Regions from separate parts of the Pseudoalteromonas sp. '520P1 No. 423' genome, predicted to be linked through region 1. Evidence: predicted binding sites of a transcription regulator. Region 1 holds the regulator's gene; the other holds the start of a gene.

The links. Region 1 encodes FNR, which switches genes on or off when oxygen is low (the NO sensors DNR and NnrR bind a similar motif). Its sites were predicted from a motif close to TTGATCTAGATCAA; they were not measured.
Region 2: PSA_RS22760 (DUF4856 domain-containing protein) is a predicted target of FNR. The motif match lies at 2,189-2,202, and genes of this name have one in related genera.

Annotation. Positions count from the first base shown of each region.
Region 1 covers NZ_BBZB01000001.1:2,768,642-2,774,961, forward strand. Annotated here, with positions in the region: gene PSA_RS12625 (heavy metal translocating P-type ATPase) at 1-876, shown strand, start outside; gene ccoS (cbb3-type cytochrome oxidase assembly protein CcoS) at 893-1,087, shown strand; gene PSA_RS12635 (sulfite exporter TauE/SafE family protein) at 1,084-1,758, shown strand; gene fnr (fumarate/nitrate reduction transcriptional regulator Fnr) at 1,793-2,536, shown strand; gene uspE (universal stress protein UspE) at 2,640-3,566, shown strand; gene ttcA (tRNA 2-thiocytidine(32) synthetase TtcA) at 3,734-4,666, shown strand; gene mnmA (tRNA 2-thiouridine(34) synthase MnmA) at 4,789-5,901, shown strand; gene hflD (high frequency lysogenization protein HflD) at 5,915-6,320, shown strand, end outside.
Region 2 covers NZ_BBZB01000002.1:981,742-988,061, forward strand. Annotated here, with positions in the region: gene PSA_RS22755 (imelysin family protein) at 1-128, opposite strand, end outside; gene PSA_RS22760 (DUF4856 domain-containing protein) at 222-1,976, opposite strand; gene PSA_RS22765 (TIGR02647 family protein) at 2,284-2,517, shown strand; gene maiA (maleylacetoacetate isomerase) at 2,614-3,255, opposite strand; gene hmgA (homogentisate 1,2-dioxygenase) at 3,255-4,583, opposite strand; gene PSA_RS22780 (MarR family winged helix-turn-helix transcriptional regulator) at 4,670-5,116, shown strand; gene PSA_RS22785 (TonB-dependent receptor domain-containing protein) at 5,219-6,320, opposite strand, start outside.

The DNA of each region.
Region 1 (6,320 bases):
AAAATAGATTCTTTTGCATTTGATAAAACAGGCACGTTAACTGAGGGATGTTTTACAATCAAAAAGTCCCATTATTTAGATAATCGTTACGATAAAAATACAATTTTAGCTTTAGCTTCAGGTTTAGAATTTCATTCACAACACCCTATTGCTAAGGCTTTTAATTTTGATACTTCGTCTTTAGAACCTTTGACTGATGTTACTATTGAGACCGGTTTTGGTATTAAAGGATTATATCAAGGTCAAGATATCGCCATAGGTAAAAATGGCTGGTTTAACGCTCTAGAGCTCCCGGTCCAAGTTGTGCTTTATATTAACGAAAAACCTATCGCTGCATTTGAACTTGAAGACAAAATACGTGATCGTGCACAACAGTTAATATCTTTTCTTAAAGATAAAAACTTAAATACTCACTTATTAACAGGCGACCCTTCACAGGCAGGGCCTGACCTTGCAAAAATATTATCTTTAGATGAAGTACAAACGGGCTGTAGCCCCGCTCAAAAACAAAACTACGTTGCTAATATCATTAAACAAAATCATGTTGTTGCTATGGTAGGTGATGGCGTTAATGACAGTCCAGTATTTAATACTGCACATTTGTCGATTGCTATGGAATCTGGTGCCGATATTTCTAAAAACACAGCCGATGTTGTGCTATTAAATAGTGATCTAAGCTCCATTGAACATTTAATTAAAATCAGTCATAAGACACGTCGTATTGTAAAGCAAAACTTAGCCCTTTCACTTGCATATAATGGATCAATTTTACCTTTAGCTGCAATGGGCATGGTTCAACCTTGGATGGCTGTTATTGGCATGTCAGCCAGTTCTATAATCGTGATAACAAATTCATTAAGACTATTAAAACCATAACAAAGGTATTGAAATAATGAGTATTATTTATGTATTAATTCCGATAGCAATTATATTTGTGATCATTGCCATCGCAGTTTTTTTCTGGGCAGTTAAAAGCGAACAATTTTCTGACTTAGACAAACAAGCCCACAGTATCTTATTTGACGAAAGTGAAAATAAAAATAAGTCGAACAAAAGTAAAGATCATAAGAATAATAACCCATTATGACAGAGTCTTTATTTCTAACCGCTTTTTTTATGGGTCTAGCTGGCAGTGGGCACTGTATTGCTATGTGTGGTGGTATTGCATCATCTTTACAATTTGCGATTGAAGACAAAAACAAAGCACAACAATATGCCCTACTTTATACTTTAGGCCGATTATTAAGCTATAGTCTTTGCGGCGCTTTAGTAGGTGGCATTAGTTCTGTTTTTGCTAAACAATCAAACAATTTTTCTTTATTTTTATCTTTTATAAGTGGTATTTTTATGGTGCTTGTAGGCCTATATATCATGCGTTTGACAGCAAGCTTAAATTGGTTAGAAAAATTTGGGAAATTAGCAATATGGCAGCATATTGTTAAATTGAATAAGTACTTATTACCACTCAATACAAAGAAAAAAGCATTGGCATATGGTGCGCTTTGGGGCTGGTTACCTTGTGGATTAGTTTATTCTGCATTAACTTGGGCTATCACAACACAAAGTGCGAGTTCAGGCGCACTATTTATGGCTAGTTTTGCTTTAGGCACCTTACCTGCCATGATAGGGTTAAGTTTTGCAGCACAAACTATCAATAACTGGCTCAATAACAGCATAATCCGTATTGTTCTAGGTAATATTTTAGTATTTTACGGTTTATACCTTTTAGCTATTGCAGCCCAAAACGCACTGCATTAATCTATACTCGTAGTTTAAAATAGACGGAATTTCAATGGGTCTGAAAAATAAAATACCGACAAGTTCAAATTGCCAAATTAGCTGTAATAGTTGTAGCATCAGTCAGTTATGCTTACCTGTAACACTTAATGAAAGCGAAATGGGTAAACTTGATGATATCATCGAACGTAAAAAACCATTTCATAAAGGTGATTTACTATTTGAAGCCGGCAAAAAATTAAATTCTATTTTTGCGGTCCGCTCAGGTTCGTTTAAATCTTATACCATCTCTGAACAAGGTGATGAGCAAATCACTGACTTTCATCTAGCAGGTGATATTATTGGTTTTGATGGTATATTTAAAATGGAACATCAAAGTTATTCACAAGCTATGGAGACAGCTATGGTGTGTGAAATCCCTTTCACTACTTTAGATGAGTTATCTGGAAAATTACCAAAATTACGCCAACAAATAATGCGCATGATGAGTAGTGAAATCAACTACGATCAAGAGATGTTATTACTTTTAAACAAAAAAACAGCAAAAGAAAGATTAGCTGCTTTTATTTGTAATTTATCTCAACGATTTGGTGAACGTGGTTTTTCTAAAAAAGAATTTAGATTAACTATGACACGTGGAGAAATTGGAAACTACCTTGGTTTAACAGTGGAAACCATTAGTCGACTATTGAGCCGCTTCCAAAAGTCAGATGTAATAAAAGTTGAAGGTAAATTCATTACCATTATTGATCTTGAGCAATTGAATACAATTGCAGGTACCAAATCTAAAAGCGAATAATTTCGTCTTTGTATATTGATCTTAGAGAATTTTTTTCATTTAAACCTGTTAAATCTGCTAACTTAACTTACACTAAAAGTAAGCAAATTTGAGAGGTTAAATGATGAATACAATAAAAAAAATACTTGCAGTAATTGATCCAAGTAAATCAGAACAAGCCGCTTTAAAACGTTCATTTGAATTAGCACAAAAATCTGGTGCTAAAATCACCGCATTTTTAACCATATATGATTTTTCCTATGAAATGACGACGATGCTATCTCTTGATGAAAGAGAGGCTATGCGTAGTGCTGTTATAAATGACAGAATTTCATGGATTAATTCATTAATAGAGCAATACAAAGAAACTTTAGATATTGACTGCAAGGTTATCTGGCATAATCGCCCTTTCGAATCAATTATACAAACCGTACTTAATGAAAACTACGATATTGTTTTAAAAGGTACCCACGAACATGCAACTTTAAAATCAGTGATATTTACGCCAACTGACTGGCATTTAATTAGAAAATCTCCTTGCCCTGTATTATTAATAAAAGAGCACTCATGGCCTGCAAAAGGCAATATTATCGCAGCTGTAAATGTTTCTGCTGATGATGAACAACATCTTGCTCTTAATCAAAGAATAATGAATGATGCAAAATTCATTTCAAACCTCATCGATGGCAATTTACATATTGTAAATTCCTTCCCTGGCACACCAGTTAATATTGCTATTGAAATTCCTGAATTTGATCCCACTCAATTTAATGAAACTGTTAAAGAGCATCATACACAGGCATGCCACGAACTTGCACAACAGCATGATATTCCCCAAAACCAATGTCATATTAAAGAAGGCTTGCCAGAAGATATCATACCCATTATTGCTAATGAATTGGATGCTGAGTTAATCGTTATGGGCACAATTGGCAGAACGGGGCTTAGTGCAGCTTTAATTGGTAATACAGCTGAACATGTGATTGATAGCTTAAATTGTGATGTACTTGCTTTAAAACCTGATGGTTATATTAGCCCATTGGCTAAATAACCTTATGTGGCTATCAATCTAAGATAGCCACCCATATTTTTTGAAAAACAACAAACACTCTCTCACCAATTTCACTAAAAAATATTTTTACTCGCTAACTTTTAATTTTGCTTTATAATACTGCGCTAATTTTAGCTCAGCTTTCTATTATCATTATAGGGTCCTTAATGTCATCACCTGCTTCACATTCTGCTCAAACCAAGGCTAAACACACTTTAAATAAATTAGAAAAACGCCTAAGACGTAGCACGGGGCAGGCTATTAATGATTTTAATATGATAGAAGATGGTGATCGCATCATGGTATGTTTATCTGGTGGTAAGGATAGCTATGCGATGCTAGGTATCTTAATGCAATTAAAACGTGTTGCTCCTATCAAATTTGAATTAGTCGCGGTTAACTTAGATCAAAAGCAGCCGGGGTTTCCCGAACATATCTTACCTGAATATCTAGAAACGTTAGATATTGAATACAAAATTGTTGAAGAAAATACCTATAAAATTGTGACCGATATAATTGAAGAAGGTAAAACAACTTGTTCATTATGTTCTCGCTTAAGACGCGGTATTTTGTATCGTACAGCTAAAGAGCTAAAAGCTACCAAAATAGCCTTAGGCCACCATAGAGATGACATGATAGAAACCATGTTTTTAAATATGTTTTATGGCGGAAAATTAAAAGGTATGCCAGCAAAGCTTGCCAGTGATAATGGTGAGCATATGGTTATTCGCCCGCTCGCATACTGTAAAGAAGAAGAAATAGCACAATACGCCCAACTAAAAGAATTCCCTATCATTCCTTGTAACTTATGTGGTTCACAAGAGAATCTTCAAAGACAGAACATAAAAGCCATGATAGCACAATGGGAAGTTGAACATCCTGGTCGTGTAGCGACTATGTTCACTGCAATGCAAAACGTTGTACCTTCTCACTTAGCAGATAATTCTATTTTTGATTTCAAAAACCTGCAAAAAACGGGTCTGCCAAATACAGATGGCGATGTCGCCCTAGACAAACCAGACATTCCCGCAATTCCTGTCGGTTTAAAGCAAGAACAAGATAGTAATAGCGTTGAAATTCAAGCAATTGAGTTAAACTAAGTCTATTTTATAAACTCAAAGGAATATTCAAAGTATTTGACTATATTCCTTGAGGTTTTCTAGTGCTATAATACGCGCCTTTAATATTTAGCATTTATTTAATTACTATGAGCGATAATCATTTGAGCGATTCTTCATCTTCTAATAAAAACACTAAAGTCATCGTTGGCATGTCTGGTGGTGTCGATTCTTCTGTTTCAGCATATTTATTAATGCAACAAGGCTATCAGGTTGAAGGCTTGTTTATGAAAAATTGGGAAGAAGATGATACAGATGAATATTGTGCTGCATCAGAAGATTTAAAAGATGCACAAGCAGTGTGTGATAAGTTAGGTATTGAATTACATACAGTTAACTTTGCCGCTGAATACTGGGATAACGTATTTGAGTACTTTTTAGCTGAATATAAAGCAGGACGTACTCCAAACCCAGATATCATGTGTAATAAAGAAATCAAATTCAAAGCATTTTTACAATTTGCTGCGCAAGCTTTAAAAGCAGATTACATTGCGACAGGTCATTATGTAAGACGCACAGAAAATAACGGAAAATTTCAGTTATTACGTGGCCTTGATGATAATAAAGATCAAAGCTACTTCTTATATGCTTTAAGTCATGAACATATCGCACAAACATTGTTCCCTGTTGGTGAATTAGAAAAACCTGAAGTACGTCGTATCGCAGAAGAGCAAAACTTAATTACCCATAATAAAAAAGACAGTACGGGTATCTGTTTTATCGGTGAACGTAAGTTTAAAGACTTCCTACAAAAATACTTACCTGCACAACCTGGTAAAATTGAAGATACCGATGGTAATCAAGTTGGCGATCATGAAGGTTTGATGTATCACACTTTAGGTCAGCGTAAAGGCTTAATGATAGGTGGTATGAAAGAAGGCTCAGGTGAACCTTGGTATGTTGTTGATAAAGACATGGACCAAAATGTATTAGTTGTTGGTCAAGGCAAAAATCACCCTCGCCTATTTTCAAATGGTTTAATGGCTAATCAGCTAGACTGGCTAGATAGAACAGGTCCTAAAGGTACTAAACGTTGTACAGTTAAAACACGCTATCGTCAAACAGACTTACCTTGTACTTTACTTGTAAGTGAAGATGGTTATGCCCGCGTATTATTTGATGAACCACAATCGTCTGTTACACCAGGGCAATCTGCCGTGTTTTATGATGGCGAAGTGTGTTTAGGCGGCGGTATTATCGATTCAGTGATTAAATAAGGTCATACCTAGCATGCAATATCAAGTTATGGCACTTGCTGCCATGTGCCAAGCGGCACACATGGTACAAAAGGTAGCACAAGGAAAATCTGTTAATACTTATGACCTTGAAATGATGCTGTCATCTCTAGTTGTCACTGATCCAAACAGCCCAGAAGAAATTTATCGCAGTCAAGCCGATTTAAAAACAGGGTATCAACTCGTTGTACAGCAACTTGATTCTGGCCCAAAAAAAAGTGTTGAACTAGTAAAATATGTTGGTGGATTAATCCAATTAGAACGTGCTTTAAATAGCAAACCACAACAATTAAACTTATTAGGCACAAAAATAGAAGATATTAAGCGTCGCTTATCTCATTTTGAAATTACACATGAGTCTGTTGTAGCCTGCCTAGCTGATATATACGCTGATGTCGTCA
Region 2 (6,320 bases), on a different contig from region 1:
CCATTACCCGGATCTGCAGTACCAAAATCTGGACCAGATTTACTTGAGGTACTTTCTCCGCAAGCAGATAAAAACAATGTCGTGCTAATCGCTAGAAAAATAGTATTTAAGCGTTTATTGATTGCCATTATTATTCCTAAGTTTATATACAACAAAAGGTTAGTGCTTTTAAAGCACTAACCTTTTAATAAAAGTTAATAACTAAAAGTTAGTAACTAGAATTACCAGCCAGTGACATTATCCGCATCGAAGCTGTAAGCGTTTTGAATTATCCCACGTGCTTCTAATAAGCTTGCTTTATAAGCTTCTATTTCAGCCTGTGCCATGACAGGTTTTTCACCAAACAATTCATGTATTTTAGCGAAGTCTGCCTCAGAGACTGGTGAAAACGGACTAAATTGGAAGTTTAACGCGAAACCTTTCATTTCACCCCAATGTTTAGCAAACACAGCAAATTGGCTAGCTGTGTAACTACCAGTTGAAATATCATCAATATCACCATCATCATCAGCTATAACATCATTGATGTAATGTACAACAGTCGCTGCAATTGCTTTTTCCCAAGCAAGCACGGCAATATCACGTTGTACTTTTACTGCATTCATTTGTTCATCAGTTAATGCATTTGGTACTGCATCGTTAATGATTTTACGACCAGCGATAAATGCATTCATTGCTGTTGCAGAAAAATCAGTCGGATTTGCATTCGATTTCGTGCCACGGTCGCGTTTAGCTGCGTTAGCAGAGTTTCCAAAAATAAACTCTGAATTTAAATCTATTAATGCATCGCCATTTGTATCGTGTTTTGATTGATAATCATCACGGCCACCTTTACCTGATATCTCATTATCAGAGTACTCTAAGTAATCACGCGTTGCACCAAAGTAACCAAAACCTTCATCGAATTGATGCTCTAGCGCAGTGTAAGATTTGGTGCCTTTGTATTGCACTGTATTATCTGATTCTAGACCATCTTCTAGGTAATCATCTGTACCTTGAGAAAACATAATCGCACCTAGCACGTGCTTTTGAACTAACTGTTGTAAATCAAGACCTTCAGGAGTAATAAATAACTTTGTAATGGTATTGCCTGCAGGATCTGTGATGACTTCTCCATCGTTGTGCTTTCTTACTTGCTCAACTATCGTGGCAAACATGTGTTTCACTAGGCCTTCAGGTGTTTTTGCCTCAGTACCAAAGTTTTCCCACCCAACAAAAGTGCCTTCGACTAGCCAATCTTTAGTTTGCTTACCAGCATCATTACCAGCAATTTTACCAGTCAAAGATTTACCTGAAGAAGAAATGTCAGCAAACGTTTTTTGCTTGTAATTCGTTGGGTCTACAAATGTAAATTCATTTTCAGAAATGGCATCATAATCAGCAAACAAAGCATTTAGATGGGCAGCTACCTGTTCAGCTGTTATCAAGTTTGCATCGACGTTCTCAACAGTTAAAGTACCGATATATTTTTTTATTTCATTTAATAGACTTTGACGTGCGATTTGACCGCTATAACTTACAGAAGAGCCATCTAAAAACTTAGAATCAAATTCATAAAGGTTTACACCTTTTTCTGCTGCAACGTCTTCAATTGTTAATGTTAAATCTGCCGATGTAGAAAGTGCGCCATCTGACACAGTAACTGAAACTGTAACTGTTTTCTCTTCTTCTTGTTCAAAGTTAAAAGCGAAGTTATTTTTTAGTTTTAATTTACCATCTACTATTTCAAAGCGAGAATCATTTACAGTGTATGTTAATGCAGTAGTAGCATCATCAGTTGCTGAAAGTGTGCCAATTACAGTACCCACTGCATCATCATTGATTATAGATAGATCGATTGTTGGTGCACTCGGAGCTACATTTACTGGCGGCTCAACCACCGGATCTGTCTTATCGCTAGAACCACCACAAGCTGTAAGGCCTAAAGTACCAGCTAAAATAGCTGTTGCCAAAATAGATTTACGAATATTAAACATATATAACCCTTGATTCTATTGAAGTATTTAATTTATATGAATCACATTATATAGTTATACCAATGATAATCAATATCATTTGTAATAAATTTAATATTTTTAATATAGATTTTATTTGTATCAAGATTATTTATCTAGTTTAGATTGTTTTGTTTAAATTTACATTATTATTTCTTCATACTAAATTTAATTTAATGTTGTTCACTCACAATTTGCTATAAATCAATGTTTATTAAATAAATACTTTAAATTATTTTCACAACAAGCTATGTTTGAACAGACAATAAAAAAAGTTAAGGTATGAATAATGCAATTTGATCAACATATGTGTGAAGAACTTGATTTAATTTTGAAGTTTCCAATGGATAGTATGATGCAGGGCCTTAAAGTACACCAAGATGCCGATCCAGCACTTGTTGAAGCGGCTAAGCGCTTATTTGAAAAAGGAATTATAGACCAAATAGATGGAGGTTATTTAACAGACTTAGGTTTAGATTTAGCAGAACATGCGCAAACATTACAATCAGCTTTAAGCGCATAAATGCATAACAATCTAATTTGTCTCTCTAGTCATTATAAAAACGAATAATTAAATTATGCCCTAATGTAAAATAGGGCATTAATATATTTATAAAGTCTAAGTTGCGTCTACTTGATTCTCAGGTGCTGCATCAATAAATGCTGGTAAAGTGTTACACAGTTTATATACTGCAGCTATTTTAGGATAAGCAGACATATCTACTTTGAATCTTAATGCATTAAACACTTGTGGTACTAAGTTAATATCTGCAAGAGTAGGAGTGCCACCATAACAAAATTGACCTTGATATAAATCAGACTGCTCAAGCATCGTTTCAATTTTTTCAAACCCAACTTCAACCCAATGTTTATACCAAGTCGTTTTTTGTTCGTCCGTTACTTTTAATTCTGACGATAAATATTTTAAAACACGCAAGTTATCAATCGGGTGAATATCACAGGCAATGGCATAGCTTAAATTTCGAATTTGAGCTTGGTTCCAATGATCGCCAGGTAAAATTGGAGTTTCAGGGTGCTCAGCTTCAAGCCACTCTAAGATTGCGAGAGACTGGCCAATATTGCCTTTCTCAGTTGCAAGTGCAGGTAGAAGCCCTTGAGGATTAACTTCTAAATAATCTTGTCCATTTTGCGCTGATTTTAATAAATTAACAGGCACTAGCTCATGTGTTAAACCTTTTAGGTTTAAAGCAATACGTACTCTGTATGCCGCTGACGATCTAAAATAAGTATATAGTTTCATTATTTTTGCTCCAAAGTAGGGGCTTTGTAGTATTTTTTAATTTGACGCCAACAATCTTGATAATTTGGCTGACGCGTTTCACCTTGTAGTGCAAATTTAGTTGGCGAGATAATATATTTTGACTCAAACATAAAGGCTAAGGTGTTTTCATATCTTTGCGGTGCTAACTCAGCGTTTGATGCTTTTTCAAAAACTTCAGCTTCAGGCCCGTGAGGTGACATGCAATTATGTAAACTTGCACCGCCCGGGACAAATCCATGCTCTTTTGCGTCATATACACCTTCAATCAATCCCATAAACTCACTCATGATGTTTCTATGGTAGTACGGTGGTCTAAATGTATCTTCTGCTACCATCCAACGAGGCGGGAATACAACAAAATCTATATTAGCAACACCTGGCGTACCAGATGGAGATGTGAGTACTGTGAATATTGAAGGATCTGGGTGATCAAAGCTGACAGTGTTCATCACATTGAAACGAGATAAGTCATACTTATATGGTCCTGCATTGCCTGTCCAAGCGACAACATCTAAAGGAGAGTGTTTTAAATCACAGCGAAACATATTACCGTTAAATTTAGTAATAAGCTCAAAATCACCTTCTTTATCTTCAAAGGATGCGACAGGATACTGAAAATCTCTGTCGTTAGCATACCCATTTGCACCTACAGGGCCACGCTCTGCCAATTCATATGCATTACCGTAGTTTTCACAAATATAACCACGTGCATTATCTGTTAACAGCTCAACACTAAATTTAATGCCACGAGGAATAACCGCGATTTCACCCGGTTTAATATATAACTTGCCACATTCAGTGTTTAAAATTATCTCACCATCTTGCGGTACAAATAAAAGCTCACCATCAGCATTACAAAAGTAACGACCGTCCATAGAAGTATTTGCAACATAGATATGGATCGCGATACCTGTTTGTGCATTTACACTTCCATTAGCAGCCATAGTAACAAGTCCATCGATAAAATCAGTTTTATCAGATGGTATGTCTATTGGATCCCAACGAAGCATATCTGGTGGCGTAGGGATCTCAGTTATTGGCGCGCTACGAATTAATGCATTATCAATCGGTTCATAGTTACCTTGAACAACTGACGGGCGTATTCTATAAAACCAGTTTCTAAGATTATGGGAGCGAGGCGCTGTAAAAGCCGTAATATTAAATTGCTCAGCATACAAATCGTATTTTACTTTTTGTGGACTAAATTGCCCAACGGGCAGTGCACCTTCAAGTGCTTCAGTTTCAAATTCATTTCCAAAACCAGTCATATATTTTAGGTTTTGTTTATCTGTTTTTGTTAAAGTCATGATTTTAAGCTCGACGTTTAGAAATAAGCTTTATAAAAATACTCTCACGTGAGAGTATTTGCAATAATTATATTTGAGAAGATTTTATGACAACAGAAAAAACGATTAAATTAGAGTCATTTTTACCGTACCGTATCGCAAACTTATCAAATAATATCAGTGAAGCATTTTCTGCTGTTTATTCGCTTGAGTATGGAATAAGCATTGCGCAATGGCGAATTTTAGTAAATCTATTTGAGAATGATTTTGTAACAGCCAAAAAGTTAGGCAATCTAGCCTCTATGGACAAATCAACCGTATCCCGCGCAATTCAAATTATGTTAAATAGGGGGTATCTAGTAAAACGAGTGAACAAAGCTGATAAACGCGCTTATTTTGTAGCGCTTACTAAAGCAGGTAAAGATTTATATTATGAACTAGCACCAAAAGCATTAACTTGGGAAAGGAATTTAAAAGCTGATATATCAGAAGAAGAGTACGATTGTTTTATGTCGGTCTTGTCTAAGCTAGATAATAAAGTAAAAGTTAAATAACACTATTTATTATATGCATATACAAAACGAAAAATAAAAAACAGCCCTCTAATGAGGGCTGTTTTAATTGTTGTCTCTAGGGAAAGACAGTTACAAATATAATTAGAACTTGTAGCTTACGCCAATCTTAGCTTGCCATGCAGAACCACCAGCAATCGTATTATAATTACGTGTATCTCGGCCGCCGTATGGTTTATGTATTATGTATTTACCATTTTCGTCTAAACCACCAAAATCATAAACCACTTGGTTGGCATATTTAATCTTCTTCTCTACACCCCAATCGCTGTTAAGCAGGTTAGCAAAGTTATCTACCATGAAGTAAATTTGACCTGAATGACCTTCTGCAAAACCAGGAATATCTTGTTTAATACTAATATCCATAGTTGTTACCCAAGGCTGAGTAGCTGTATTTCGATCAAGAATTTTACCTGAAGGTGAAATTCCAGCTTCATCTAAATAACCTTTAAGTTCATCCCATGAAACCTTTGAGTCTTCCCAGTTTACATTTGGATCATCAGCTCCTGTAGGGATATAAGGTAAGTAAGCGCCTTGTGACCAAAATGCAGAAGTATCGCCAAAATCTCCGTCTTTATACATACCCATTGTATAACTGAACGGACGACCTGAACGACGCTCAAAGAACATATTAAAGCTCGTCGCATACCCAGCAAAGAACTCAGTTGAATACCCTAAGTTTAATTTAAAGCTGTGCTCAACTTCATAAAAACCACGAGATACCATATCTTGGTTTCGGTTCTTTATGATATTATGTTTGTAGTTACCTTGACCTTGAGATGCAGAACCTACATGATTTTCTTCGATATCTTGATGTGCATAACTCATAGTCATGCTTACACCATTATCCCAGCTTTTAGCTAGAGATGTTGAGAAAATAATAGAACGACCATCATCTTCAGCGTTTGTCATCATAATATCGAAGTTATCTTCATAGATACTTTCATTAATAACACGAACACCATCAGCCGCACGCTCACCAGAATCAAAAATACCTGTATTTACCCAAACAGCTTCATTTTCTTTCTTTTGGTACATTAATTCAGAAGACCAAAGAAAACCTTCACCTATCATAGGAATATCAACGGTGTAATCAACACCAATTTGCGCACGTAAACTTGTTGGTAAGTCAAATTCAGGATCGATGTAATTTACACTACCTGCACCTGCTTCAAGAGAATCTTTT